Ketobacter sp. MCCC 1A13808: one gene and its partners. The protein of the gene in region 3 interacts with the protein of the main gene of each other region in a pairwise test. Links are inferred from orthologs where the notes say so. Each region holds a gene or a part of one and is shown on either strand. Other genes may lie near its edges.

Evidence for each region.
Region 1: the proteins of dnaE (region 3) and dnaX interact in binary tests that used the Escherichia coli proteins (3 or more experiments, as listed by UniProt). The link is inferred for Ketobacter sp. MCCC 1A13808 from one-to-one orthologs.
Region 2: the proteins of dnaE (region 3) and dnaQ interact in binary tests that used the Escherichia coli proteins (3 or more experiments, as listed by UniProt). The link is inferred for Ketobacter sp. MCCC 1A13808 from one-to-one orthologs.
Region 4: the proteins of dnaE (region 3) and rplL interact in binary tests that used the Escherichia coli proteins (3 or more experiments, as listed by UniProt). The link is inferred for Ketobacter sp. MCCC 1A13808 from one-to-one orthologs.

Annotation. Positions count from the first base shown.
Region 1 is NZ_VRKW01000001.1:164,786-172,784, forward strand. What follows is about bases 3,184-6,178. They hold dnaX (DNA polymerase III subunit gamma/tau), read right to left. Parts: upstream 5,633-6,178; coding sequence 3,734-5,632; downstream 3,184-3,733. Other genes in these bases: recR (recombination mediator RecR), read right to left, coding at 3,184-3,367; FT643_RS00775 (YbaB/EbfC family nucleoid-associated protein), read right to left, coding at 3,378-3,701; FT643_RS00790 (hypothetical protein), read left to right, coding at 6,035-6,178. Also shown: FT643_RS00755 (ribonuclease D), read right to left, coding at 1-708; FT643_RS00760 (acyl-CoA dehydrogenase family protein), read right to left, coding at 784-1,929; FT643_RS00765 (ZIP family metal transporter), read right to left, coding at 2,047-2,760; more of recR, read right to left, coding at 2,768-3,183; more of FT643_RS00790, read left to right, coding at 6,179-6,535; FT643_RS00795 (hypothetical protein), read right to left, coding at 6,579-7,999. UniProt on the Escherichia coli protein: Part of the beta sliding clamp loading complex, which hydrolyzes ATP to load the beta clamp onto primed DNA to form the DNA replication pre-initiation complex.
Region 2 is NZ_VRKW01000004.1:40,053-47,833, forward strand. Bases 2,177-4,953 are described here. They hold dnaQ (DNA polymerase III subunit epsilon), read right to left. Parts: upstream 4,035-4,953; coding sequence 3,318-4,034; downstream 2,177-3,317. Other genes in these bases: FT643_RS09755 (hypothetical protein), read right to left, coding at 2,177-3,023; rnhA (ribonuclease HI), read right to left, coding at 4,044-4,484; FT643_RS09770 (methyltransferase domain-containing protein), read right to left, coding at 4,481-4,953. In the rest of the region: FT643_RS09745 (hypothetical protein), read right to left, coding at 1-471; nudC (NAD(+) diphosphatase), read right to left, coding at 471-1,295; more of FT643_RS09755, read right to left, coding at 1,311-2,176; more of FT643_RS09770, read right to left, coding at 4,954-5,347; gloB (hydroxyacylglutathione hydrolase), read left to right, coding at 5,462-6,241; FT643_RS09780 (LysM peptidoglycan-binding domain-containing protein), read left to right, coding at 6,339-7,781. UniProt on the Escherichia coli protein: DNA polymerase III is a complex, multichain enzyme responsible for most of the replicative synthesis in bacteria. The epsilon subunit contain the editing function and is a proofreading 3'-5' exonuclease.
Region 3 is NZ_VRKW01000005.1:38,446-47,456, reverse strand. The notes cover bases 2,569-6,575. They hold dnaE (DNA polymerase III subunit alpha), read right to left. Parts: upstream 6,237-6,575; coding sequence 2,769-6,236; downstream 2,569-2,768. Other genes in these bases: rnhB (ribonuclease HII), read right to left, coding at 6,241-6,575; FT643_RS11405 (acetyl-CoA carboxylase carboxyltransferase subunit alpha), read right to left, coding at 2,569-2,605. In the rest of the region: FT643_RS11415 (DUF2057 family protein), read right to left, coding at 29-760; FT643_RS11410 (sulfite exporter TauE/SafE family protein), read right to left, coding at 857-1,642; more of FT643_RS11405, read right to left, coding at 1,652-2,568; more of rnhB, read right to left, coding at 6,576-6,831; lpxB (lipid-A-disaccharide synthase), read right to left, coding at 6,889-8,079; lpxA (acyl-ACP--UDP-N-acetylglucosamine O-acyltransferase), read right to left, coding at 8,094-8,861; 3-hydroxyacyl-ACP dehydratase FabZ, read right to left, coding at 8,863-9,011. UniProt on the Escherichia coli protein: DNA polymerase III is a complex, multichain enzyme responsible for most of the replicative synthesis in bacteria. This DNA polymerase also exhibits 3' to 5' exonuclease activity. The alpha chain is the DNA polymerase catalytic subunit.
Region 4 is NZ_VRKW01000025.1:414-5,029, reverse strand. What follows is about bases 1-2,968. They hold rplL (50S ribosomal protein L7/L12), read right to left. Parts: upstream 1,688-2,968; coding sequence 1,313-1,687; downstream 1-1,312. Other genes in these bases: rplA (50S ribosomal protein L1), read right to left, coding at 2,472-2,968; rplJ (50S ribosomal protein L10), read right to left, coding at 1,733-2,257; rpoB (DNA-directed RNA polymerase subunit beta), read right to left, coding at 1-1,015. Also shown: more of rplA, read right to left, coding at 2,969-3,167; rplK (50S ribosomal protein L11), read right to left, coding at 3,168-3,605; transcription termination/antitermination protein NusG, read right to left, coding at 3,700-4,233; preprotein translocase subunit SecE, read right to left, coding at 4,250-4,616. UniProt on the Escherichia coli protein: The binding site for several of the GTPase factors involved in protein synthesis (IF-2, EF-Tu, EF-G and RF3). Is thus essential for accurate translation.

The DNA of each region.
Region 1 (7,999 bases), on a different replicon or contig from region 3:
GGGCGTATTGATTTCCCGTGCGGTACGTTCACGCCACCCTGCCAGGTAACGCAATGCGGCTTGCTGTTGGGGTTTTAGCTTCCAACCTGCGCCAAACCCCAGATACAACTGATCATCCGCAGGACGGTTTTCATAACGGGTGATCAGCGCGCGGCTCTCCTGTTGAAACCAATCCATTCTGTCCAGAGTGATCAATTTGTCTTCCAGCACATCCGCCAGTTTATGCAGATAGCGCACATCTTCAGCCGCATAGTGAAGCTGACTCTCACTTAGCGGCCGTTTCAGCCAATCGGAGCGGGTTTCTTCTTTTGCAAGGTCGATATCCAGCGCATTTTTAAGCAGGCGTTGCAAACCGGATTGGCGGTCAAAGCCCACAAAACTGGCGGCAATCTGGGTATCAAATAGGTTGACCGGTAACCGGTTCCACAGTCCCCGGAACACGTCCAGGTCCTCCCCTGCGCTGTGCATTAGCAATTGCACATCGGCTGCAAATAGGCGGTCACCCAAAGGGGCAATATCAGCCCGCCTCAAGCCAGTAGGATCGATTAAATAAATAGTCGAATCGGTGGCGACCTGGATCAATCCAGGTTGGGAAAAGTAAGTGTTGGTGCGGACAAATTCGGTGTCCACTGCCAGGCGGGATTGGCCCTGAAGCTGCTCGCAAAGCTTCAACACCAGAGTGTGACTATCGATCCACTGTACATTCACAAGTAAGAATATCTCAGCCTTCAGGCTTTTGGAGTGTCAAAAACTGTGCATTATATAGGGCATAGCCGCGAATGACTATAAACCCAACTGCTTGGCTATGACTTCGTTCATGATTTCGAAGGTACCGCCGCCAATGGCAAGAATGCGATTATCGCGATACAGTCGCTCCACGAGCGTCTCACGCATGTAGCCCATACCACCAAATACCTGAACAGCGTCGTAGGTTGCGCGGTCGCTTACACTGGTAGCAAAGTTTTTCGCCATCGATACTTCTTTAATAACCGAGTCACCCGCCGCGATTCTGGCTGCAACCCGATAGGTGAACTCCCTTGACGCTTCCAGCTGGGTAGCGACCTCTGCCAGTTTATGCCGCAGTGTCTGAAAACCGGACAATGGCTTGCCAAACGCCTTGCGTTCCTTGACGTAACCCAGACACGCGTCCAGAGCCAGTTGCGAGGTGCAATTTGCCATAATCGCCAGATTCAGGCGCTCCATCTGGAAATTCGTCATGATCACATAGAAACCGGCATTTTCCTGACCGATAAGATTCGATTTAGGCACCGCACAATCTTCAAAAAAAAGTTCGGCAGTATCGCTCGCCCACCAGCCCATTTTTTTTAGCTTCCTGCCTACGCTAAATCCGGGAGTGCCTTTCTCGATCAGTAGCAAACTGATGCCACCATAACCCGGCTCACCCGTACGCACCGCTACGGTGTAATAATCGGCGTTGACGCCACTGGTAATGAACGTTTTGGAGCCGGTAACCCGATAGTAGTCCCCGTCTTTGACCGCGCGTGTTTTGAGATTGGCTACATCTGAACCGCCGCTGGGCTCGGTTATTGCCAGACATTGAATTTTCTCTCCAGCAATCACGGGTGCAACTACACGACGCTTTAACTCGTCACTGCCCCAGTTGACAACCGGTGGCAATCCGATATCGATAGACCCCAGACCGGCCGCAACACCGCCAGCGCCACACGCCATTATTTCCTCTGAGGCCGCAATTTTACTGAACACATCCAGCCCCGTGCCACCGTATTGCTCGGGATAACCGATACCCAATATGCCCGCTTGGCCTGCTTTGCGGTACAAGGTACGCGGCAATTCGCCAGCCTCCTCCCATTGCTCTACGTGGGGATTGATTTCCTGCTCGACGAATTTTTTCACCGAGTGGCGGATGAGTTGCTGAGTTTCCCCAAAATAGACTGGGTACGAAGACATGGCGATTCCCTGAGCCCGGAAGTGGATGAGGCTCGAATATACCAAGCGCTTGCTTGGTTCGCAATTTTCGTTTATTCACGTCACGTGGTTTTGCGGGACGAGCCTTTCACCACCGGATCAGCCATGCACCAGCATATGCCCGATCACACCCAGTAGAAAACCCAACACCGCACCAAAAGGGGGGCTCCAATGTCCTCTCATCGCTGATTGCGGCGCTATGTCCTGAAAGATAAGGTACAGTATTCCGCCACTGGCAAAGGTCATAATCCCCGCAGTGAGTTCCGCCTGCTCGCGCAAAAACACATGGCCAATGACGGCGGCAACCGGGCCCAATAGCGAAGCGAAAAAGAGCAGCCGCAGCACGGTCTTGGCACTCACCTTGTTTTGCACCATCTCCCGGTAAGCATTAAATCCCTCAGGAAAATTCTGGATAGCAATAAAGCCCGCCAACAGCATGCCTAACGCGCTGTTACTTGCAAACACAGCGCCCAGCGCCATGGCCTCCGGTATAAAATCCATTAACATCGCCAGAAACTGGGAGACCGCACCACCCCGCTTTGTCAGAAATTGATCCAAAAAGCAGAATACGGCGCTGCCGGCCAGAAAAATCAGGCTCAAATTTAGTACCGAAAGGTTTTGAATACCGGACGGCAGCAGGGCGTAAGCTACGGCGGAAATCAACGTGCCACCGCCAAATGCGACCACACCGTGTATGACCTTGTCTTTTATTTCTGTTTCGGGAGTACGTTCATAGCGGGCCAGCAATCCCCCGACATACGCAGTGATGCCGGCAAACCAGGTAATTGCAGCCACCGTATAAATGGTATTCATACCGGCGTTACTCCAGTCGTTTCCTGCCCTTTAGCGCAAGACTGAGGGTATTGCTATCGACGTATTCCAGATCACCCCCCATTGGCACACCGTGCGCGATTCGTGAGGCGACCACTCCATGCCTGCGCGCCATTTCAGAAAGGTAATGCGCAGTGGCTTCGCCTTCCACTGTTGTGCCAGTGGCAATCACCATTTCTTTCACTTCGCCTTCCGCCAGGCGTTGATCCAGCAACGGAGCACCGATCTCTTCCGGGCCAATGCCATCGATCGGCGACAGGTGCCCCAACAGAAGAAAATAGTAACCGCGGAAACCACCGGATTGATCCAACGCGATCACATCCGCGGGGGTCTCTACCACGCACAACAGACTGGCATCACGACTGGTTTGAGTACAGGTCTGGCATACCTCACTCTCCGAGAAATTGCGGCAACGCTGACAACGACCGATGTTATCCATCGCCAATTGCAGCGTTTGCGCCAGCTTTTCACCGCCATTTCGATCGCGATCCAGCAAATGGAGCGCCATTCTCTGAGCGGATTTAGGTCCAACGCCGGGCAGGCAGGTGAGAGCCTCAATCAAGCGGCTGGTTAACGGGCTAAAGCTCATGGTTCAGCTGTCAAAAAGGCAGTTTAAAGCCGGGCGGCAAATTAATACCCGACGCGAGGCCGCCCATTTTATCTTTATTATTCTGCTCAACCCTGCGTACCGCATCGTTCACCGCAGCCGCCAGCAAATCTTCAAGCACCTCTTTATCCTCACTCAGCAGGCTGTCGTCAATTTGTACCCGACGCACGTCATGGCGCCCGGTCATTAGCACTTTCACCATGCCTGCACCGGATTCACCGGTCACTTCGGTATTTGCCAATTCTTCCTGCATTTTTTGCATGCGCTCCTGCATTTCCTGCGCCTGCTTCATTAAATCACCTAATTGTCCTTTCATGCTCTTACCTATCTTATCGCCCGAGGGCTTCGCTAATCGTCCAGTGGTATCACCGAATTCACATCTAAAGTTGCACCGAAGCTGGATTGTAATGCTTGTACGAAAGGATCAGCCTGCATTAGCTCGATCGCTTCATTTTTTCGTGCCTGTTTATATTGCGCCAGCAACTGGTCGGGGGTTGGCTTAGTTGGCTCCTGAACCAGGATGTCCAGTGTAATCGGTTTGCCCTGGTTTTCCGATATCGCCGTTTCAAGCAACTCCCGGTTTTCCTCCTTATAGAGCGCTTCAAACCGCGGGCTGATAGCCAATACCCAACGCTGTTCGCCTCGCTCCTCCAAAGTGCAATTGCGGGCAAAATTTCGCACCGGGCCGGCCAACTCCAACAGGCCCGTCATATCCGCCCATTCGTCACCCAGCCGGATAACGTTGGTCTTGATCTTAGGCTTGGGCTCTGCAACTGGGTCCGCCTGGGGCTTGTTATTATCGCTAGCTTTACCTTCAGGAGCACTGCGATCTGCACCCTGACTCGCGGTATCCGGTTGAGGAGGTGCACCCGCTTGCGCATTCCTGAAATCCGGATTTTTGACTCCATCTTCTTTTCGCGGCACCGGCTGCCGCGGTTTGGTTGCCACCGGCGTCACGGTGGGTCCCTTTTTGGCTACCTCAGGTGAAGGCTCGGCGCTTCCCAGCACTTGTTTCATTTTCGAAAGATGGTCGTTGGCATTGCCCGACGGGCGGGCCGGAATCTCGCCGGGCTGCCCTGCCGTAACAGGGCTAAGGGGCTTTCCCGGGGGAGTTGCTCCCTGGCCGGACGCCCCTGAGTGAGCACCCGGTGCTGAGATCAAACCCTGAGGCTTGAATAACACCATGCGCAGCAACGCCATTTCAAAGCCACTGCGGGCCTCCGGTGCCAAAGGCAGATCACGCCGGCCCAGCAACCCCGTCTGATAATATAACTGCAATTCCTCGGGGGCAAAGCGCTTCGCGTATTCCAGCACCCGCTCACGGTCGCCGTCACTATCATCAACCGCATCGGGAGCAAGCTGAGCTACCGCCAGGCGATGCAACATGCTGATCAATTCGGCCAGCACTCCGGCGTAATCCGGGCTTTGCTCGGCCATGTGGATGACCGTTGACATCAGCATTTCTGCACTGTGTTCCGCCAGACCATCGATCAGAGTAAATACAAATTCGCGATCAATGCTACCCAGCATTGATCGCACATCGTGTTCAATGACTTTCCCGTTACCGAATGCGATAGCCTGATCGGTCAGACTGAGAGCGTCCCGCATACTGCCGTCAGCGGCCCGCCCTAACTGCCATAGAGCGGGGTCTTCAAATTCAACCAATTCGGCTTCGAGCACTTTCTTCAGGTGACCGACGATGCGCTCAGGGGTCATGGCTTTGAGACTGAACTGCAAGCAACGGGAAAGAATGGTGATCGGCAGCTTTTGCGGATCGGTGGTTGCCAACAGGAACTTAACGTGGGGTGGCGGTTCTTCCAGTGTTTTCAGCAATGCATTAAAACTGTGCCCCGATAACATATGAACTTCATCAATTAAATAAACTTTGAAGCGGCCTCGGGTTGGCGCGTACTGAACATTTTCCAACAATTCACGAGTGTCTTCGACCTTGGTTCGTGAAGCCGCGTCCACTTCAATCAGATCCACAAAACGGCCGTCATTGATTTCCTGGCATGCACTGCACAAGCCGCAAGGTTCAGAACTGATACCGGTTTCACAATTCAGGGATTTTGCCAATATGCGTGCAATGGTGGTCTTACCCACCCCACGGGTGCCCGTAAACAGATAGGCATGATGTAAACGGCCATGGTCAAGGGCATTGATCAATGCTTTAAGCACGTGCTCCTGCCCCACCATTTCACGGAAAGACTTGGGACGCCACTTGCGTGCAAGAACCTGATAACTCATGAATTTTTAATTCTAATCTGTGATGGAGGAACGAACTGAGAATCCAGTTTAATACGCTGGCCTCTATTGATAAACCAATGAATTAAAAAAGAATTGCGAATGCAGGAGAAATACAAAGGAAGTTAGAGAGGCGACTCTATCAGCCGCACCCCGGCACACGAGTCGCTTGCTACCGTTGCTCCCTTCCGGGCCTGGCGGGGTTCACAAGTTATCGTTGCGGGGGGACCAATAGAGCCACCATTACGATCTCATTCTTACTACTGCCAAAATGAGGGGGCCGATTATTCCTCATTTTGTGTTGTATTTCAAGGCAAGCGATTGAAGGAAAAAGTATTTTGCCGTTATGGTCTATGATTAAGTGAAAGTAGATACCGATCCGGCGAAGGAAAGTTGAAACGAAGTATGAAAGGCAATCACGGCACCCAAACACCCCGTATTCTGAATGTCATTATGTTCAGCACGGTTTTACTACTCAGCAACCTGGTCTTTAGCGGTTTGTCCCTGGCCGGAGACAGCTGGACCAACGCCATTGTCAAAGGCGAACCGATTGCCGTCACCCCCAAATATCGACTGCACATTTATATGGCCAAACACCCCACCGAACCGGTCTGGGGTAAACTCGATATTCCGATTAAAGCTGAACAGCTACCGGAGTTAAATAATCATCTGAAATCCCCTAATTTTCCCTTTATAGACGTCGCCATCGAAGTAGATAAATACTATCGGGTCATGCAGGGTAGGATTTATAAAGACGAGCTCATCGTCTCGGTAGATTTGGACTTACGGCAATGGGACGGCCTGAAAAAAGGCGACGAGCTTGAAATCGTTTTACCGGGCGGCACCGAATTCAAAGAGAGTTTGCGTGGCTCCGGTACGGCTTTGCGAAAAATCGAAAGGCGCTAGAAAAGCGCCTTCCCTATCCAGCATCCGGCTTCACGCAACCTCGTTATCGGGTATTACTGAATATAAAATCCAACAGGTTATTTTCAACCTGGTTGTCATGCAGCTGCGGCAAGTTTGCAGTGGCGAACATCGGGTCCAAATGCGCTTGCCCTTCCAGCCACACCACTTCCAATAAACGATTATCGCTATTGGACTGGGCAAATGCTTCCGACAAGCCACCCTTGGCCAGCAGTAACAGCGTGGGGATCTTACGAAAGCTGTCGGGATTTAGAGTATTAATACCGTACTCCGGGGCATAACCGGTGCCGCCCGCGGAGGCATCAATCAAAATTCGCAGAGGGAAATACCATTCAGTCAGATTGGTAGGCCCGATGTACAGGGCACGGGCAAAATCTTCCAACCGGACCATTTCTTCTTCCACACGGGTGTACTCATATTCACCTGTTTCATCTGTGTAAACCAAATCGTCCGGCGACCCGATCTCATCCATTTTGGCCCAACTGTATAATGGGCCCTGACCGAGATGCTTGAAATCCGGTCCGGCATCCGCCGCAATATGCTGCTGCAATGGCCCGGATGCCATGTTCACAATATCTTTTAATACCGGCAGATTGCGGGCAAAACTGATCAGCGGTGATTTGGGGACCACCGCACCACCATGCAAATGACCCAAACTGGTTTGCAGAAATGCCAATATGGAAAAGTGGTCGTCAAACATCAAGCCCACCATTGCTTCGTTGGTATAACGAAATTGTTCGATATGGGGGCCAAAGGTGTAATTAGGGCCATTGCGCGTATGAAAAAAGCGGAACAAATTACTGATCACCGGGGACTTGGGCACCCGCGCAATGATCGTGCTTTCCTGGTCAGGCCCTTTTGAAGCAAGGATGCCCACAGCCTCCGGTAACGCAATGGCTTCGGCGCTGAAGAGCAAAGGAATATCCACGTTCTTGGGTAATATGCCGTTACGCATCCAGCCAATCATTCGTTTGTAAGCGGCATCGTCATCTGTTTCCCCTTCTGCAATGCTTTCAGCGACAGCCTGTTTTTCAATGGAGGCGACGTCCACCATAGCGACCGTACTCGACATTCCCGGTAAACCGTCCAAAACCGAGCCGATTGAAGTATCAAAACCGATAGCCCCGGCGACCAGGTTGGCTCCCTGATCCTGCGTGGTGGTGGGGTCTCCATCCAGATCCCAAGCCAGGAACATCGAGCTATGCGCGCCACCCAAGGAATGTCCGCCTACAAACACTTTTTGCTTGCTGAGCGCGGGGTCAGGGATCATTTGTTGGAGTATGGCGTACATATCTTCGGTGCTTTGCTGCATTCCGAATTCAAGTAAAAAGGGCATGTCTTTGCTTTTCAGAAAGCCCGGGAATCTTTTACCGTTCACTTCCAGACCTTCATAGTAATACCCGAGAATTAAATCTTCGGCTTCACCCGCTGTTGCTGCGTGTTCGG
Region 2 (7,781 bases), on a different replicon or contig from region 3:
ATCGAAACCGATATCTGGATTACTCAGGGCATAAACGCTACGCGGCTTACTACGCTCATCCTCTAGGGTGTAATAGCGACCCTGAATGCGATCAAGCTTATAGCCGGGTTTACCGCCTAAACTGGCCAAAAGGCCTTTCCACTTTATTACCCGGGCATCGATCTGCCAGAGATCGCCGTGAATTTCGAAAGGGATTTCTGAGCCACTGGAAGCAATAACAATATTCGCTTTGTATAATTGACGTTCCACTTTATCAAAGCTAATGGTGGCGACCGTGATCTCGTCACGAACCGGTTGATAGCCATTCACGTTGAGCGCTGTTAAACCCATAATGACGGCAATAAGCAATAGCACCATGCCTATTGAGCCTTTAACCCAGCCTACAATCCACTCTTTGTTCAGCAACATAAATAACGAAGCGACCAGCGCCAAAACGCTGATAATCGCAAACGGGGCCGTAATCCATTGCATTAACTTTCACCCCTGAATTCTTTTACATAGGTGTCTATTAATGAGCGCGCAATGGAGCCAACCGGCGGAATCATAGGTAGGCTGGTCACAGGCCACCACGCAGCTTCTTCGATTTCCTCGTCTTCAAAAACGAAGCTGCCCCCGGCATATTCTGCATGAAACCCGACCATCAACGAGTGGGGGAACGGCCACGGCTGACTGCCTTTATATTTTAGGTTTTTAACTGTAATACCAACTTCTTCTTTAATCTCACGGTGCACTGTCATTTCCAGAGTCTCACCCGCCTCGACAAACCCGGCCAGGGTAGAAAACAGGCCCGGTGGAAAGCTCGCAGATCGGGCCAGCAAAATGTCCTCACCCTTTGTGACCAGAACGATAATGCAGGGAGAAATTCTCGGGTATTGCGTATGACCACACTGGGGGCAAAGCTTAGCGCGATCCACTTCATGATGAACGGTTTGAGTACCGCAACGGCCACAAAACTGATGATTGGCATCCCATTCAACAATTTGCCGTGCCCGGCCCGCTACCATAAACCACTCCGTATCGACCATCATTGATAAGCGACGAAGCTCATGCAGGCTGAATGGGTGGGGAAGCTCGCTGTCACTTTCCAGTTCAGTGGTAAAGCAGTGCATGCCCTGCATCTGACCTAGATAATGGGTTCCCTTGTGTGGGATGCCCAAAAAGGAAAAACGATCTATTTGCGGAATAACCAGGCCATGCTGATCCTGGAGCATAAGTATCCGCCCCTGATAAAACGCAAACCAGAGACTTTCCCCATCCTGCACTTCGGGCGCAAAAACGCCGGGAATAAAATCCATCAATAACCTTTCCTGTTAAGCAGCGACCGGAAATCCAAGCTCGCGCATGCTTTCTTCGGCAACCTCAAGTATGCCGTCCCCGATAGGTTTGTTATCTTCCATTCCTTCGAGGTAGTAATCAATACTGGACACCGCATCCGCCAGCGTTTCCATAAGCTGATAGGTTGGAGTGAGCGAACCGTCTTTAATCAGTTTCTTATCAATAAACGATTCACAGGCCGACACCACCGCGGCAGCACGATGCAGCTGCAGGAATACCAAACCACCCCAGACGGATTTGAGAGTCGTAGGCACATTATTCAGGTGCATCCCATCCCAGCTGGAATCCATAAAAGAAGTGATTGCGCGTTTTGCCAGGGATAAGCCTGCACGTGCTTCGCCCACCACAACCGTGCGCGCATCATCCAATTGGGTAACCGAAATGCCATCGTTAATGGCATCTTCAGCTGTATTGGACGCTATGCTGCTGTCTGGCCCGCGGCGCGGAGAGAGCGTGGCGATACTGTTTTCTACATACAATAGAGCATCGGCCACTTTGTTAAATTCATCCGATTCCGGGTCAATATCATCGCTTGACCAGTTGCGAACCACATCGGATTTTTCTTTGAAGATGCCTGCCGCTTTACTCAAGCTCAACATAACCAGCGTGTTTGCCACTTTGCGCATGGAATCCGCCGTTGCTTCGAAGCTCTCCTGGTCACCGGATGCGCCACGTGCACCCAGATCGAGAGAGTCCTTAATGTGGTTCAGTTCTTCGGCCAGCGCTTGCGCTACAGAACGAATCACCGACCCGCCCGGCCCGCGCAGAATTTCAATTTCATGCCGTAGATTTTGATCCGTCAGGCCACCGGTATCCAGCTTAAACAGATCGGCCACCTGTTTAAGATATTCACCGTTCGGACCTGCCAGGGAAGCAATATAAACACACTCCTGCACAGTCGCTTTTGACGGCTCCTTGTTGAGAGCACTTTCACCCATAGTAACAACCAATTTAATCTGGCGATCCACCATACCCAACAGGGATTTGCGCGCTACGTTCAATTGAACCAGATCATTTCCCACCGCTTCCAGCACAGCCAGTGTTAACCACCATAATTTTGATAATGGCTTAGTACCGGATAAGTTATCAATACGGACTAACGCTCTGCTCATCAGCTTGGCATTCGCAGACACGCTCTCATTGCGCAAAATTCCGAGCAGCCCCACTTGATACATATGGCGCAGCCGACGGCCAATTTGTAAAAGCTGTTCGATATCGGCCTCTGCAGCCTGTTCTTTCGGGGGTCTTTCGGGGTTTTCACCCAAGTCAAAAAAGATACTTTCTGTCACCAGGGGCTTGCTGAGAAAGAAGCGTATTTCATTTATGGTGGGTACCAACAACACCGGTAAAGCCTGCTTTTTAACTTCCACGTATTCCAAATAATGCATTAACACCATGATGGCGTTACTGATGCCCGCAAGCAGCTTTTCATTATTTGAATCGCTGGTTCGTGCCAGAATTTTATGACCGAGCAGCTCCAGCTCCTCGGACAGCATGGATGCGCCAGGCAAATTAATCAGCCTGAACACGCCTTTTATCTGTGCGAACTGCTCAATAGCGGTTTTCAGACGACCGTCATTATCGGGTTCTTCCACAAACTGTTCCAGATTGGACTCCGCGATAGAAAGCGATTCATCCAGTTGTTCCTTGACCAGATTTAATGAGGCCGAACCTTCAATCGTTAACATGCTGACACCGTATTTTCTTTTAATCGGGTAAAAATCAATCACATAGGAATGTGACAAACCTAACCTAAGAATGTTTATCAATGGTTTCGACTAAGTATAGATTCTTTTTTCTGATTTACTTCAAGAAGGCAGGACCAGAAAAGTCTTAGGTTTAGCCGCTGTGTCTCAGTATAGCTCTAAACAAAGTCGATAACTCATTGTTTAATTGGTTCTTTTAAATTCCAATAACCCGGTTTGTGGGCACTAAAAGCCCATTCCACAGCAGCCATCTGCTTTTGCTTCTAGCGGGGACTCTCAGGACAGCTTTAGCCATATACAGTTACCGTCACTCTCTTTGTCGATCCCCTTGAGGCGGGCTTCATGCTCTACAAGTTCATCAGCCGATGCACGGATCACCTTCAGCGGAGCACGATTCGCAGGCATTGGCTTTATCGTAGCCCCCGTAATACCGCCCTCGTCGCCCTCATCACCGGTTGCCAGGCTTAGATTGGTCTGTCCACCGGTCATCATGAGGTAAACGTCAGCTAAAATTTCGGCATCCAGCAGTGCGCCGTGCAGCTCCCGGTGAGAGTTGTCAATTTCGTAGCGCTTACAGAGAGCATCCAGGCTATTGCGCTGACCAGGGTGCAGCTTGCGTGCCATTTTGAGCGTATCCAGCACCTGGCAATAGTCGGCGACAGCCCCGATGGTGCCTTGCATTAACCCGAACTCATGATTCAGGAAGCCCACATCAAACGCCGCATTGTGAATGACGAGTTCGGCGCCTTCGATGTAGCGCAGAAACTCCTGGGCGATTTGATGAAAACGGGGCTTATCCGCCAGAAACTCATTGGTGATGCCGTGCACTTCTATAGCGCCGTCGTCTATTTCTCTGTCCGGCTGCAGATACCGGTGAAAATTGTTGCCGGTAAGACGGCGATTCAAAAGTTCAACACAACCGATTTCAATGACCCGGTGCCCTTCCGCGGGTTCAAGACCGGTTGTTTCCGTATCCAATACAATCTGTCGCATCAGTGATTACTACCTCATCATTTCTGTGATTGCATCGTTGGCCAATTGATCTACCAGTTCATTTTCACGATGTCCACTATGGCCTTTCACCCAGTGCCATTGCACTTCATGTTGCTGGCTGATTGCGTCCAGCTCCTTCCACAGGTCTGCGTTTTTCACCGGTTGTTTACTGGCATTTTTCCAGCCTTTTTTCTTCCAGCCGTGAATCCACTCCGTGATACCTTTTCTGACGTACTGGGAATCGGTAGTCAGATCCACCTTACAAGGGCGCTTCAGGCTACGTAGAGCTTCTAATGCCGCAGTAAGTTCCATACGATTATTGGTGGTATCCGCTTCGGCTCCTTTCAATGTTTTTTCATGACCGTTATGACGCAGCAAAGCCCCCCAACCCCCCGGCCCCGGATTGCCTTTACAGGCGCCATCGGTAAAAATTTCTACTTCATCCATCATGTTTCCCGTTTATTTGTTTTGTTCCAGTGATTGCGAATGGACGGTTTTGCGATACCGGCTATCGGAATATGCACCAGAGAATCGGTGACCGAGCTGAATCGTGGTTTAATCGGCGTCAGAGTGGATACCTGTTTGGTTGCTACCAGGACGTACACACCGCCCCGCTGACGCCACACTCGCTGCCCCAAATAGGAAATCCAATTGAATAATTTTCGGGTTCGGTCGTTCGCAGTAGGAAGGCCATAAGCGGTACTTTCGTACCCTTCTACATGAAAGTCTAACAATTTTAACCAGTCTGAAAGACGATAAGCGCTAATGAAATTGCCACTCCAGGGCATACGTATCGAGTGCATTTGAACAAATCTGAAAACACCCCATAAACTCCACGGGTTGAATCCAACGATCACGATTTTTCCGCCGGGTATCACCACTCTGGACATCTCCCGCAGCACCCGGTGCGGTGCGCTTGCGAAATCAAGGCTATGGTGAAGAATTGCCACATCTACACTTTCTGTCGCCAGCGCGAGTTCATCCAGATGGCTACAAACGCAACGGTAATAACCGGAATACTGCGGTTGTTCGCACAAATATATTTTATTATGAATGGTGCTGCTTTCGGCCAACCAATGAGGCTCACCAAATCCGGTCTGAACCAGATTGTAGCCAAACATGGAAGGCAAAAGTCTTTCCAGCAACGCTTTCTCCTGTTGCAGGATTTCTTTTCCCAGTTCGGACTTAAACCACTTATTCAATAGTTGGTGCACAAAGCTGCCATGAATCTGCTGAAAGGGCTTAAAAAGTCTGGGTAAGCTCATAATAATGAAATGCCCGTGCACCGTAATGCGGCGTGTTTGGCAGGCCATAAGTCCCATGCTGGGCTTACATTAGCGCTGCTCAAGGTTTAAAGTAGTGCAATTAAGACCTTTAAGATTACCAGATGTTTGAAATGATTTTGAGGATTTATAGGGAATTATTCCATGTTGACCTTACACCCGATCCCCGCCTATGTTGATAATTATATTTGGTGTATTCACGATGCAACGCGTGCCTACGTCGTTGACCCTGGCCAAGCCGAGCCCGTTCAGAGCTACCTAAATAAAAACAAACTCGCTTTGTGTGGCATATTGGTCACCCATCACCATTGGGACCATGTTTCTGGCATTGAAACGCTGACCAAAGAGTATCCGGGGCTGCCCGTCTGGGGGCCTCAACAGGAAACCATCCCCGGCATCACCGTCCCTCTCAGCGCCGATCAAAGAGTTGACCTGGATTGGGACATATCAATGACGGTCTTGGATGTGCCCGGCCACACTCTTGGCCACATTGCCTATTTTGCAGAACAAACGCCGTTAGGGCCGCTTTTATTTTGCGGCGATACCTTATTTTCCTCAGGATGCGGACGCCTTTTTGAAGGCACACCGGGCCAAATGTGGCAGTCGCTCAAGCAATTTCTGGCGCTCCCAGACCAAACTCTGGTCTGCTGTACTCATGAATACACCACCGCAAACCTGCAATTTGCACAAGCGGTAGAACCAGGCAACGCTGATATTACAACGCGCCGGGAAAACGTTGCCTCTCTGAGAGATCAAAATTTACCCAGCCTGCCCTCTACTATCGGACTGGAAAAGCGCGTTAACCCATTCTTGCGAGTAAACGAAGACAGTGTCATCAACGCATTAATTAAAAATAGTGGTAGCCGCCCTGCTGACGCCACCGATTCTTTTGCTAAACTTCGGGCATGGAAAGATTCCTTCTAGCTCCGACATCTGTTCATTTATTAAACAGGAACATCGGAGCTGTGGTCAGGAAACGATGTATTTCATAGTATTACAGCAGTAGGTAGGAACCGTAGTGTTGAGTTCTGTCATTAATCCCTGGACGTCGTGGTCTGCTTTGTCTTCATTATTATTTTGTCTACATATAGTGGGTTGCTCCACCGCATTGCAAAGTGATCAACAAGCCACGCAGTACACGCCTGAAAGCGAGCTTGTTATAGATCGCTCTACCCCGGATGGCGTAGAAGAATTCGACTATACCGGATATCTGGGCCCAGAATTCTCCATACCTTCTCCCCTTTCTGCATTGCCGCTGGGTTCGGACCAGGATCCGGCGCTGGAAGGCGTACCCTCAATCTGGAGCGTGTATCGCAAAAACACCATTTTGAATCTGCAGCAGGACAACCCAAGAATCAAAGTCCAGCGCGATTGGTATGCAAAAAACCAAAGTTATCTTGATCGTGTGACGGTACGGGCTGAGCCCTATCTCTATTACATTCTGGAGCAATCCATCAAACGCGGCATCCCCAGTGAACTTGCCCTGCTTCCCGTCGTTGAAAGTGCATTCGATCCATTTGCCTATTCACACGGACGTGCAGCCGGCATCTGGCAATTTATTCCCGGTACCGGGCGCGCTTACGGCTTACACCAAACCTGGTGGTACGAAGGCCGCCGTGACATTGTGGCTGCCACCGATGCTGCAATGAATTACCTGCAAGCACTGAACAAACAGTTTGATGGTGACTGGATGTTGGCTCTGGCGTCCTATAACTCCGGAGGCGGTACGGTGCGCAAAGCCATGCGAAAGAATAAAGCCCAGGGAAAACCGACTGACTTTTGGGCATTGGATCTGCCGAAAGAAACAAGAGAGTATGTGCCGAAGCTTATTGCAATCGCCCAGATCTTCAAATCGCCGAAGCGTTACGGCGTTACGTTAATTGATTACGCATATCAACCCTTCTTTGAAGAAGTTGATATCGGAGCGCAGCTGGACTTAGCGTTAGCCGCCAAAATGGCCGGCATCAGCATTGAAGAACTGTATCGCCTTAATCCAGGCTTTAACAAATGGGCAACGGACCCTGAAGGCCCCCACCATTTGCTGGTTCCAGTAGACAATGCACAACAGATGAGAGATGCATTAGTTAAACTGCCGCCGGAAAAACGGGTTGAATGGGATCGATACACTATCAAGCGTGGCGACTCCATCCTGTCCATTTCGAAAGCACACCATATTACCCCAGCTCTGCTGAAACAGATTAATCAACTCAGCTCGAATACGATCAGGGCCGGTAAAACACTGCTTATACCGCAATCCTCTCAGCCACTGACCAGCTATAGTCTTAGCCAGGACCAGCGCCTGAACGAGAAGCTCAATCGCACGATTTCCGGCAAGCGAAAACTAACTTACAGAGTGGGCAAAGGGGATAGTTTCTGGACCATATCACGACGCTATGGCGTCAATACCCAAAGCCTCGCGAAATGGAACGGCATGGCCCCCGGCGACACGCTGGTTGCGGGTCGC
Region 3 (9,011 bases):
CGTCGATGCCGGCTAATTGGGTGTCCGGTTATTGCTTTCTCAGATTCACCCAGCGTAAAAATTCTTCTCGCTCGGCCTCAGACGCCCTATCCCACACTTGCTGCAAAATCAAAAGCGGTGAAGGTATATTTTCAGGTAAGACTTGTGCTGCGGGGATATCCCTACTCTGCGGAATCTCTTGCTCCGGTGCAATGGCAACGGCACTATCCGCTGCACCCGTCGCAACGTTACGGGTTGCAGAGGTGTTTACCTGATCAGATTCGAATTCGTAGACAGGTGCAGCGGCCGATCTGAGTGTTGTCATAAAGGTACGTGGACGACTCAGCTCCACCTTCGCTTCAATGGCCTTGTTACTACCTATTTCCGTCACCAAAAATTCTGGATTTTCAGCAAAGTCTTTGGCTTCTTGCAAGGTTTTCTGGGGTTGATTACCGATAAAGTACTCTTTACCCGGCTCTGCGTTGAACGTGATTTTTGCCGGACGTGACACCACTTTGTCAAAGTCGTCGTCTGAAATATCAAATATATCGGAATATTCCGCAATGAGCGTATGCTGTCCAGCGCCCACCTGATAGCGAATCTTTTGACCGATAAAACCATCCGCCACCGGAGTATTATCAATATATTTTATCAACACCGTGTCATCGGATTGAATCAACGCTGCGTGCTCATCCGCTCCGTCATACAGATCCTGAACCTTGTGGTTCGCACAAGCCACCAGAAAAAAAGCTAACAATACGGGAAGAAGGAAGCGAGTCATAATTAGGGTCCTTTAGAAGCTCGGCGCAGGCTATTACGTGTTTATTGCAAAAGCGTGACATTACCCTAACCGCGGGGGGGATGAAAGCCGGATTCGCTATCCAATGACCAACTTGATACCTACTACAACCAAAAGGGCAGCAAATATTTTCTTGAGGGTCGCCGCAGGAAGTCTGTGTGCCCAATGGGCTCCAATTTGGGAGAATACCACACTGGTAATGGCGATACCGATCAACGCAGGAATGTAGATATAGCCCACACTGTGTGGTGGTAAACCAGCTTCGTTCCAGCCGGTATAGATAAACCCGGCAGAGCCGGCCACCGCTATAGGCAGCCCACCGGCAGCGGAGGTTGCCACTGCCTGTTGCATCTTCATATTACACCAGGAGAAAAAAGGCACACTGAGTGAGCCGCCGCCGATACCGAAGATTGCAGAAATAGAACCGATTATGCCCCCTGCCAAAACCAGACCCGGCTTCCCCGGCAAAGCACGAGAGGGTTTTGCTTTCTTACCCGCCGCCATTTGCAAGGCCAGTAGAATTGCGAAGCATCCAAGTAATATTTGAAGGATGCGACCATGCAGCAAATCCGCCAATTTAGCACCAAGCAGCGCGCCTGCCGATAAGCCTACCGCAAACCACAGAAATACCGACCAGACAACGGCGCCATTTCTATGGTGTTGATAAGCGGATCCGGAGGAAGTCACGATCATCGTGGCCAGCGCCGTCCCCACCGCCATGTGTGTCAACACTTCCGGTGAGAACCCTTGCGAAGTAAATGCGTAAATCAGCACCGGCACAATGATCAGGCCGCCACCCACGCCAAGCAAACCGGCGGCCAATCCGGCAACAATTCCCAGCACCGGATAGATCAGTAATTCCACTAGATAGGGTTACCCGCTGAAACCGTAGCTCATTAAACGTTGATAGCGCTCTGACATCAGGGTTTCTTCGTCTTTGGAAGACAACCGCTCCAGATTTTCGATGAGTGCGGCCTTCATTGCATCAGCAACCACGTCGTAATTTCGGTGTCCACCGCCCAACGGCTCCGGTATCACCTGATCCACCAACCCGAGTTCATGCAGACGCTCGGCAGTCAATCCCATGGCTTCGGCAGCATCAGAGGCATATTCAGCACTCTTCCAGAGAATGGAGGCACAGCCTTCCGGTGAAATAACGGCATAGGTGCTGTATTGCAACATTTGTAAATGGTCACACACACCAATAGCCAACGCACCGCCGGAGCCGCCCTCTCCAATTACGGTAGCGATAATAGGAGTACGCAAGCTGGCCATCACTGCCAAATTGCGTGCAATGGCCTCGCTTTGGCCACGCTCTTCTGCTTCGATACCCGGGTATGCACCCGGGGTATCAATAAAGGTGAGTACCGGCATTTTGAATCGTTCTGCCATTTGCATCAATCGCATGGCTTTGCGGTAGCCGTCCGGTTGCGGCATACCGAAATTGCGCAGCACTTTTTCTTTGATATCGCGGCCCTTTTGATGGCCGATAATCATCACCGGCTTTCCGTCCAGGCGGGCCACACCACCAACAATTGCTTTGTCGTCTGCAAAGGTACGATCCCCGTGCAGCTCATCAAAGTCACTGAAAATCCGTTTTATGTGATCGAACGTGTAAGGACGCTGGGGATGCCGCGCCAATTGGGCAATTTGCCATGAAGTTAATTCCGAAAAGATACTTTCCGTCAGCGACAGGCTCTTTTCTTTTAACAGTTTTACCTCATCGTTGATATTGAGGTCTGAGCCTTTGCCAAGATTACGCAATTCATCAATCTTGGATTCCAATTCAGCAATGGGTTGCTCGAAATCCAAATAGTTAGGATTCATAGTTTACTGATCCTGTTACGTTGTTATTTTGAGGAGAATGGAGCTGCCTCTACCTTAAAGTAAGCAGCTAAAGCTGTCGACTAGATGATCGATCCGCCATACCCCGAATTTGTGGCAAAATGTTATTTATGCTCATATTTTGCCGCGAAGCCGGATTCTGTCATTATCGATACAGCACTTTAAGGGAGCGCTCTCCACAAAGCTGCTCTAATTGTTTAATCAATTCCGCCTTCGGCGAAATCCGCCAGTCGTCCCCTAAATACAAGCGACCATTGGCACCTTGTCTGGAATACTGCACCCGCACCCGGCAGCCACCTTCCCGGTAGGGCTCCAGCGCCTGTTGCAGTTGACGGCTAAAATCATTAGACAGCACCGAGTGATCAATATCCAGACTGATCAGGCGTGCATAGTTTTCACGGGCTTGGGCGATGCTGAACACCTTCCGCGTTACCATTTTCAAGCCTCCGGAGTATTCGTCGATGCTGACGTCCCCTTCCACCACCAAAATAGCGTCCTTAATCAGCTGATCCTTATACTCTTCATAGGTGTCTGAAAAAATGGAAACCTCCAGCCGGCCACTTTTGTCGTCCAGCGTCAGAAACGCCATCTTGTCACCGCGTTTACTTTTCATGACCCGCATCGCAATAATCAAACCCGAGACGATAGAACGGGACTCGCGGGTATTACCGGGTTTGACGTCGGCAATACGGCAGGTTACGAAATGCGAAATTTCATCCAGATATTGGTCAATAGGATGACCGGTGAGATAGAGACCCAAAGTGTCTTTTTCACCGTTCAGGCGTTCGTCATCGCTCCAGGGCTTGGCCTTTATCCATTCAGGTTCCGGGGCCGACTCATCGTCGATGGAACCGAACATATCCATAATACCGATGGCCTGGTTGTTGTTTTCCTGTTCGGCGTAACGGGTGGCTTCCTGCAAATTGGCCATCAACGTGGCACGGTCAGGGCCAAGCTTGTCCAGTGCCCCCGCACGTATTAACGCTTCCATGGCGCGCCGGTTGAGTTTTTTCAAATCCACGCGACGGCAGAACTCGAATAGATTCTTATACGGTTTGTCAGCTTCGCGGCCTTCCAGGATAGCGTCGATAGGACCTTCGCCCAAACCTTTTATCGCACCCAAGCCATACACAATTTCACTGCGTTCGTTTACCGTAAATTTATATTGGCTGACGTTGACGTCCGGTGTGACAATGGTAATTTGCATGCGCCGGCACTCATCAATCAACGTCACCACTTTATCGGTGTTGTGCATATCCGCAGACAAGACCGCAGCCATAAAGCCGCTGGGATAATGCGCTTTCAACCAGGCTGTCTGATAGGATACCAATGCATAGGCAGCCGAGTGGGATTTGTTAAAACCGTACTTCGCAAATTCCTCCATGGTGTCGAAGATATCGGTTGATAACTTTTCATCAATGCCGTTTCTAGCACAACCGTCTACAAACACGGCCCGCTGTTGAGCCATTACATCGGCTTTTTTCTTACCCATTGCGCGGCGCAACAGGTCGGCACCACCAAGAGTGAAATCCGCTAGCACCTGCGGAATCAACATAACCTGTTCCTGATACAAAATGGTTCCATAGGTGGTATCAAGAATCGGCTGCAAATCCGGATGCGGGTAATCCACTTTTTGCCTGCCGTGTTTACGGGCAATAAAGTCGTCCACCATACCGGAGCCCAGCGGGCCCGGCCGGAACAGCGCGACCAACGCAACTATATCTTCGAATGTGTTAGGCTTAAGCCGCTTGATCAAATCTTTCATACCCCGTGATTCCAACTGGAATACGGCGGTGGTTTCAGCCTTTTGCAGCAGATCGAACGAGGTAGAATCATCAAGAGGAATACGGGCAATATCCACTTCCGGTTTACCTTGTTTTTGCAGAATCGGATTAATGGTTTTCAAAGCCCAATCGACGATAGTCAAGGTACGCAGCCCCAAAAAGTCGAACTTGACCAAGCCCGCAGACTCTACATCATCCTTATCGAATTGCGTTACCAGATTATTACCCTGCTCGTCGCAATACAGCGGAACGTAATCCGTCAGGGCAGAAGGCGCAATGACAACTCCCCCCGCGTGTTTGCCCACGTTACGGGTTACCCCTTCCAGCTTGAGCGCCATTTCCAGCAATTCACGCACGTCTTCATCGCGGTCGAATAATTCCTGCAGCTGTGGCTCCTGCTCCAACGCTTTGGTCAGGGTCATACCCACCTCAAACGGGATTAACTTGGCAATACGGTCCACAAAGCCATAGGAACGGCTTTGCACCCTACCCACATCACGCACCACCGCCTTCGCCGCCATGGTTCCGAAAGTAATAATCTGACTTACTGCATTGCGACCGTATTTCTCCGCCACATACTCAATAACGCGGTCGCGTCCATCCATGCAAAAATCCACATCAAAGTCAGGCATGGATACCCGTTCCGGATTGAGGAATCGCTCAAACAGCAAATCGTATTCCAAGGGATCAAGATCGGTGATTTTCAAAACGTAGGCGACCAGGGAGCCGGCTCCGGAACCACGTCCGGGGCCCACCGGTACACCATTATTTTTGGCCCACTGAATAAAATCAGCAACAATAAGAAAGTAACCGGGAAACCCCATTTGCAGTATGACATCCAACTCGATCTGCAAACGTTCATCGTAAGGCTTGCGAATTTCGGCAAAATCCGGCGCAGCCGGATCAAACAAAAATGCCAACCGCTCTTCCAGGCCTTTTCTGGATTCGTCTATCATGAATTCATCCAGAGTCATGCCTTGCGGCACTGGATAATCCGGTAGATAGTAGGTACCAAGGGGAATCTCGAAACTACAGCGCTTGGCGATTTCCAGCGTATTTTCGATGGCTTCGGGAATATCGGCAAACAGTTCGCACATGGCTTCCGGCGCTTTAAGATATTGCTCTTCGCTGTAACGTTGCTCGCGACTGGTATCCTCTAATGTCCAGCCTTCATAGATACACACCCGGACTTCATGGGCCTCATAGTCTTCTTTATTAATGAAGCGCACATCGTTGGTAGCCACTACAGGGCAATCATTTTGTGCAGCCAGATCTACTGCAAGGTGTAGATAAGTTTCGTCGTCCTGACGCTGGGTACGCTGTAACTCAAGATAAAAACTGTCAGGGAACAGGCCCATGTATTCCTGAACCAAGTCATTTGCTTTGTCTGCTTTGCCTGATAATAAAGCGCGACCTATCTCAGCCTGCTTGCCACCGGACAGGCAAATCAAACCCTCGGTTTTCTGCTTCAGGTACTCCCTTGAAATGATCGCTTTATCCAGCTTCTGACCGTGCAGATAAGCTTCCGACACCAATTCGGTCAGATTACGGTAACCCTGCATGTTTCTCGCCAGCACTACAATTTGGCTGGGCGGGTCTTCACTATGGGCGGATTCAATGAGTATATCTGCACCAAAAATAGGTTTGATCCCCGCCCCGGTGGTTGCGCGCTGAAACTTCACCAACGCAAACAGATTACAGAAATCAGTCATGGCAATAGCAGGCATATTCATGGCCGAAGCGGCTTTCGCCATGGGCTTTATGCGAACCAGGCCATCAACCAAAGAAAATTCTGTATGAACACGAAGATGTACAAATGAAGAACTCATATTCTTAACCTAATAGTGCTGCTACCGGTCCGAAGCTCCGGCGATGTATCTCGGACGGTCCCAATTCCTGTAGTGCAGTCAGATGAACCTTGGTGGGATACCCTTTATGCTGAGCCAGGCCATAGCCGGGATATCGTTTATCAAGCTCGCCCATTTCACGATCGCGGGTTACTTTTGCAATGATGGAGGCCGCACTGATACAAGGCTCCGTCAGATCCCCTTTTATGATGGCTCGGGAGGGACACGCCAACGCCGGACATCGATTACCATCGACCAAGGCGAATTCGGCCTGGGGCGTCAGCTGCTCTACCGCCCTGCTCATCGCTAACATACTGGCATGGAGAATATTAAGCTGGTCGATTTCATCGACTTCGGCACGACCGATCGCCCAGGCCAACGACTGCTCCATGATAATATCAAATAAGGTATTGCGTTTTTTTTCAGTGAGCTTTTTGGAATCGGTTAAACCGGCAATCGGTCTGGCCGGATCCAATATCACCGCCGCTGCGACTACCGCGCCCGCTAAAGGCCCCCTGCCGACCTCGTCCACTCCGGCAATCAGTTGTCCATCGTAAAAACTCAATTCAGATTGCATCGTTGTCCCCTGTTACTGTACGCCGAAAACGCAGCTGTTTAATTGGTTAATTACTTGCTAACCGGCCTGCTCTTGAATTAGCTCGGCGATGGCCTCAGCGGCTTTCTCGTTGGCGTTAGTATTAAGCTGTTCATGAATCTGGGTAAAACGGCGGCGCATCTGATCGCAACGGGAATGATCGTACATTAACTGAAACAGTGCTTTTGCCAAGGCTTCCGGTGTCGCTTCGTCTTGCAGAAACTCAGGAACGATTTCTTCCTGGGCTAACAAATTCGGCAACGCAATGAACTTCGTTTTAACCAGTGGCGAAAAGAGCGCGTGAGTGATCACGCCCCAACGATAAGCCACTATCATCGGGCACTTCAACAACATCGCCTCCAGGGTAATCGTGCCGGATGTTGCCAATACAAAATCACTGCCTGCCAACACTTCGCGGGCATGACCATCCACCAGTTGAACGGGCATATCTTCACCGTAATGATTGAGCACCGTTTCGAATTGTTCGCGGCGCTGTGCTGAGGACAGCGGCACGATAAATTTTATATCCGGTTCCATCTTCTTAATGATGCTCATGGTTTCCAGAAACAGGGGCGCCATAAATTTAAGCTCCCCGCCACGGCTACCTGGCAATACGGCTATGACTTTTTCGCTCTGGTTGTAACCCCAAAAGCGTTTTGCTTTTTGGTGATCAATTTGCGGATCAATCGCGGTCGCAAAGGGATGACCGACGAATTTACAGGGGACTGAATATTGCTTATAGAAATCTTCTTCGAAGGGCAGCAAAGTCAACATAAGGTCAATATCACGACGGATTTTAATCACTCTTTTCTGACGCCATGCCCACACCGTCGGACTCACGTAGTGTACCGTATGAACGCCCTGTCGCTTCAGATAGCCCGCCAATGGCAAATTAAAATCCGGGGAATCAATACCGATAAACAGATCGATAGGCTGCTCCAGAAAACGCCGCTTCAAGGTCTTGCGGATATCAAGCAGCTCTCGCAATCGCCCCAATACTGCAAAGATACCCATGACACTCAACCGTTCCATGGAAAACCAGCTTTCGCAGCCAGCTGCAATCATCGCGGGACCGCCGATACCCACAAAACGCACGCCGGGGAATTTTTGTTTCAGTACCGCTATAAGCCCTGCTCCCAGCAAATCACCCGACATTTCCCCAGCAACAATACCGATGGTCAACGACTTCGGAGCCGATGGTTGTCTCGCTTCGGAATTAAGGTCGGACACATCAGCCCCCAGTTTTAGCGGACTATGCCACGTTCGGATGACTTGATGGATTCGATAAATAACTGCAGGAGGTCGTCATGGGGCAAGGCTTCGAGCTGCAATATCGCCTGTTCCAGCCGTTGCCCGCGCATGTACACGGTTTTATAGGCTTCACGCAGAACCCGTATCGATTCTTTCGGAAACCCGCGTCGCCGCATACCCTCAAAATTCATACCGGACGGTTTGGCAGGATTACCGATGGCCATGACGAAAGCGGGCACATCTTTGCCCGTTAGCGTGCCTAAACCCAGCATACTGTAGGCCCCGATACGACAGAATTGATGCACGCCGGCAAAACCAGCCAAAATCACATCGTGTGCAACATGGACGTGCCCGGCAACAGAGGCGTTATTGGCAAAAATATTATTGTCTCCGATTCGGCAATCGTGGGCCACATGGGTATACGCCATGAAAAGATTACCGCTGCCGATCTGAGTGATACCTTCGTCCTGAATGGTACCCCGGTGAATGGTGCAGCTTTCCCGGATCTGGTTATCATCCCCGATTTCCAGGGTAGTGGGTTCACCCTTGTACTTTTTATCCTGGCAGTCTTCCCCAACCGAAGCGAACTGAAAGATTCGGTTTCGCTTACCTATCTTTGTCGGCCCCTTTATACACACATGGGAATGCACGACGGTACCCGCGCCGATTTCCACGCCGGGGCCTATATAGGTAAACGGACCCACTTCTACATCTGAAGCCAGATTCGCTTTAGGGTCGACAACTGCTTGAGGATGGATCAATCTATAAATCCTTTTCAGCACACGTAATTTCAGCACTGGCTACTTCGACATCATCCACCATCGCCACTGCCAGGAATTTCCAAATAGTGCGCTTGTGGCCTTTAATGGTAGCCCTGATTTTTAACTGGTCACCCGGTAAGACAACCCGGC
Region 4 (4,616 bases), on a different replicon or contig from region 3:
TTTCAAAATCAGTAACGCCCGCTTCAGCAATAGCTTCGAGTAGAGGGGTTGTAATCTCTGCATTGCACTCGCAAATCAATTCACCCGTCGATTTATCAACGATGTTTTTTGCAATAACCCGGCCTTCCAAATACGCATTCGGAACCGCCAGCCATTCAATATTGGCGCCTTCAAGCTGCCTGATATGCCGTGCAGTTACGCGCCGCCCCTCTTCAACCACAACCTCATCGCCGGCCTTAATATCGAACATGGCGGTTTCACCACGAAGCCGCTCTGGAATCAACTTGAGTTTGAACTCACCGCCTTCCAGAATAACCGTATTGGTGTCGAAGAACATATCCAGCATTTCTTCGTTTTCATAACCGAGAGCGCGCAAAAGAATAGTAGCGGGCAACTTGCGGCGACGGTCAATCCGGACGAAAACCAAATCCTTCGGATCGAATTCAAAATCCAGCCAGGAGCCACGATAGGGAATAATTCGTGCAGAGTACAAAAGCTTGCCGGAAGAATGTGTTTTGCCACGGTCATGATCAAAGAACACGCCAGGCGAACGGTGTAACTGGGAAACGATTACCCGTTCAGTACCATTAATAACGAAGGTACCATTCTCCGTCATTAGCGGAATTTCGCCCATGTAAACTTCTTGCTCTTTAATATCCTTGATGGCCTTGTTTGAAGATTCCTTGTCATAAATGATCAGGCGAATCTTCACGCGCAGCGGTGCCGAATAGGTGGCGCCGCGCATCTGACATTCTTGAACATCAAAAACCGGGGTACCTAAAGAATAATCAACGTATTCCAGAGCCGCATTCCCGGAATAGCTCGCTATGGGAAATACGGATTTGAAGGCCGCTTGCAGGCCCTCGTCGATACGCTCATCTGACTTGTTATCGAGTTGAAGAAATTTTCGATAAGAATCCAATTGGATTGCCAATAAATACGGCACTTCCATCGCGTCAGTGAGTTTACCGAAGTCCTTGCGGATTCTTTTCTTTTCGGTGAAAGAATATGCCATCTGAGTTCCTCAGCTTGTCACTCTGCAAGATTTGTAAATCTTGCTTAATCGAAGTTTTACCTTCGCGTTATGTCCCTGACGGGGTTTACTATGAATAGAACATCAGTCGCTGTGCATACTTATGACGCTACTACCGCGCTGATTTTCTATTCTCTTTAGAGGCAAAGAACCTGCGCCTTAACCACTAAAGTAAAATCGTTGTTTTTTGACGCTTGCAATTAAACGTCAAAAGGCCGGTGGCCTTTTGCCACCAGCCCGTCAGCAAATTGCGTTGAATAACGCAGATTCGCCAAGCTGTTACTTAAGTGCGACTTTAGCGCCAGCGTCTTCCAGGTCTTTCTTGATTTTTTCTGCTTCGTCTTTAGATGCGCCTTCTTTAACTGCTTTAGGGGCACCTTCAACCATTTCTTTAGCTTCTTTCAGACCAAGACCAGTTACACCGCGAACTGCTTTGATAACCGCTACTTTGTTCTCGCCAAAAGATTCCAGGATAACGTCAAACTCGGTTTGCTCTTCCGCAGCAGCAGCAACTTCACCGCCGGCAGCAGCTACAGCGACGGGAGCTGCCGCTGACACACCAAATTTTTCTTCGATGGCTGAAACCAGTTCAACCAAATCCATTACACTCATTTCAGCAATTGCGTTTAAAATATCTTCGTTGGACAGAGCCATGATTTTACTCCTGAACTTTTCAATTCAATTTAAATAGATTCAATATTAAGCTGCTTTTTGGTCTTTGACCGCTGCGACTACACGTGCGATTTTGCCAGGAACATCGTTGAGCGAACGAGCAAGCTTAGTAACAGGTGCTTGCAGTACGCTCGCGAGCATGCCGAGTGCTTGATCGCGTGTCGGGAGTTTAGCCAATCTGTCAATTTCGTTAGCGCCATATAAAACGCCACCTATTGCCAGGGCTTTCACTTCCAACTTGTCGTTATCTTTGGCGTAGTCTTTGATCATCCGGGCGGCTGCACCGGGGTCTTCCATAGACAATGCCAAAATAGTCGGGCCGACCAGAGTTTCCTTCAGGCACTCAAATTCAGTGCCTTCAACCGCGATGCGCGCCAGAGTGTTTCGAACCACTCGCAGATACACACCTTGTTCGCGGGCCTGTTTCCGTAATTCAGTCATTTGGGAAACAGACAAACCCCGATAGTCAGCAATTACAGCGGACAGAGCACCGGACGCGACGTCGTTGACTTCGGCAACAATTGCCTTTTTGTCTTCTAGTCTTAGTGCCACTGAACACCTCTCTTTACTTGCTAAGTTTCGTTTCCCCAACCAATGAAATGATTGAGGTTGCGGTGCCCGACTCAGCAATACTGAATCTTGAACCACCGCGTTTGCGCAGGCATTTTTAAGCGTACAAGCAATCGTTCGCTTTTACGCACCTACGGTCTTTAACGCGCCTTGCGACTAACAACAAATAGCCGCAAGAGCTCAAAGTCTTTTTCACTTATATTTCCAGGCTGCCTTGATCGATTGACACACCAGGCCCCATCGTGGAGGACAAAGTGATCTTTTTGATATAGGTACCTTTTGCACTGGCAGGCTTGGCTTTTTTCAAGTCTGACATCAGCGCTTCAATATTTTGCTTGATCGCAGTTGGTTCGAAACCTACCTGCCCAACTGAACAGTGGATAATACCTGCTTTGTCTGTTCTGTAACGAACCTGACCCGCCTTTGCATTATTCACTGCAGTTACGACATCCGGTGTAACTGTGCCGGTTTTGGGATTAGGCATTAAGCCTCGGGGACCCAGGATCTGCCCTAACTTACCAACCACTCGCATTGCATCCGGTGACGCAATTACCACGTCGAAATCCAGGTTACCTTTCTGGATCTCTTCAGCTAAATCGTCCATTCCAACCAGGTCGGCACCCGCAGCTTTAGCCGCTTCGGCATTGGCCCCCTGAGTGAACACCGCAACCCGAACTGTCTTACCAGTTCCGTTGGGAAGCACGCTTGCCCCACGGACAACCTGATCCGATTTTCGTGGATCTACGCCCAGGTTTACAGCAACGTCGATACTCTCTTTGAACTTAACAGTGGACAGATCAGCCAGCAAAGTGACCGCCTCTACTACATCATAAGCTTTAGCTGCATCTACTTTTTCACGAATCACTTTTTGTCGCTTAGTCAACTTCGCCATTTACAGACCCTCCACATCAAGACCCATACTACGGGCAGAGCCCGCTATGGTCCGTACAGCTGCATCCATATCGGCTGCAGTCAAATCAGGCATCTTAATAGTGGCAATTTCTTCTAATTGCGCACGGGTCACTTTGCCAACTTTATTCTTGTTTGGCACACCGCTCCCTTTGGGGATACCGAGCTTTTTCAGCAATAGCACAGACGCTGGGGGTGTTTTAGTGATGAAGGTAAAGGAACGGTCACTATAGACGGTTATGATAACCGGAATGGGCATTCCCGCCTCAAACGCAGGAGGCTGTGTCTGGGCGTTAAACGCCTTACAGAACTCCATAATGTTTACGCCGTGCTGGCCCAATGCAGGTCCGACTGGGGGACTTGGGTTTGCTTGGCCTGCTTTTACCTGAAGCTTTATATAAGCTTGGATTTTCTTTGCCATTTCAGCTACTCCTCGGGTTCAAACGCTGGAATACAGCTCCCCGTGCAAAGTAAAAATCCCCACAGCGCATACGCCTGCAGGGGTCGAATCTCTATTAACCTTTTTCTACCTGACCGAACTCAAGTTCAACTGGTGTAGAACGACCAAAAATCAGAACAGCCACTTGCAGGCGACTCTTCTCATAATTCACCTCTTCAACAACGCCGTTAAAGTCTGCGAACGGACCATCAACCACACGAACCACTTCACCCGGCTCGAACAAAGTCTTCGGCTTTGGCTTCTCAACCCCGTCTTCCACTCGCTGCAATATCGCTGCAGCTTCTCGATCGGAGATCGGTGCTGGCTTATCCGCTGTACCGCCGATAAAGCCCATCACTTTAGGGCAATCTTTAACCAAATGCCAAGAAGCGTCATTCATCTCCATTTGCACTAACACATAGCCAGGGAAAAATTTGCGCTCACTTTTGCGTTTTTGACCACCCCGCATTTCAACCACTTCTTCTGTGGGAACGAGGATCTCCCCAAAATGGTCTTCCATCTCTTCCAGCTTAATTCGCTCTCCAAGAGATCGTTTCACGTGCTTTTCAAAGCCTGAGTAGGCGTGTACCACGTACCAACGCTTTGCCATCTGCAACCTCTTGTTATTAGCCGATAATTCCGGAAATAATTGACCCCAGCGCCATGTCAAGCAACCAAAGCAGCACAGCCATCAAAGCAACAACGACAACGACTATGCCGGTTGTTTGTGCTGTTTCTTGCTTAGTTGGCCAAACAACACGCCTGACTTCGGACCTTGCGTCCTGAAGCAGAGTTATAAATGCCCGCCCCCTGACCGTGAAAGAAGCCACCAATGCGGCCAGACAACCCAGGACAACCACACCAATAACTCTGTACAAGAGCGGTTGATCATCAAAATAGGCATTGCCCACCACGGCTGCAGCGACCAGGATTGCTACCAACACCCACAAAAGAGCATTTGCCGGAGATGATTGGGACTGTTCTGTGCTTGTA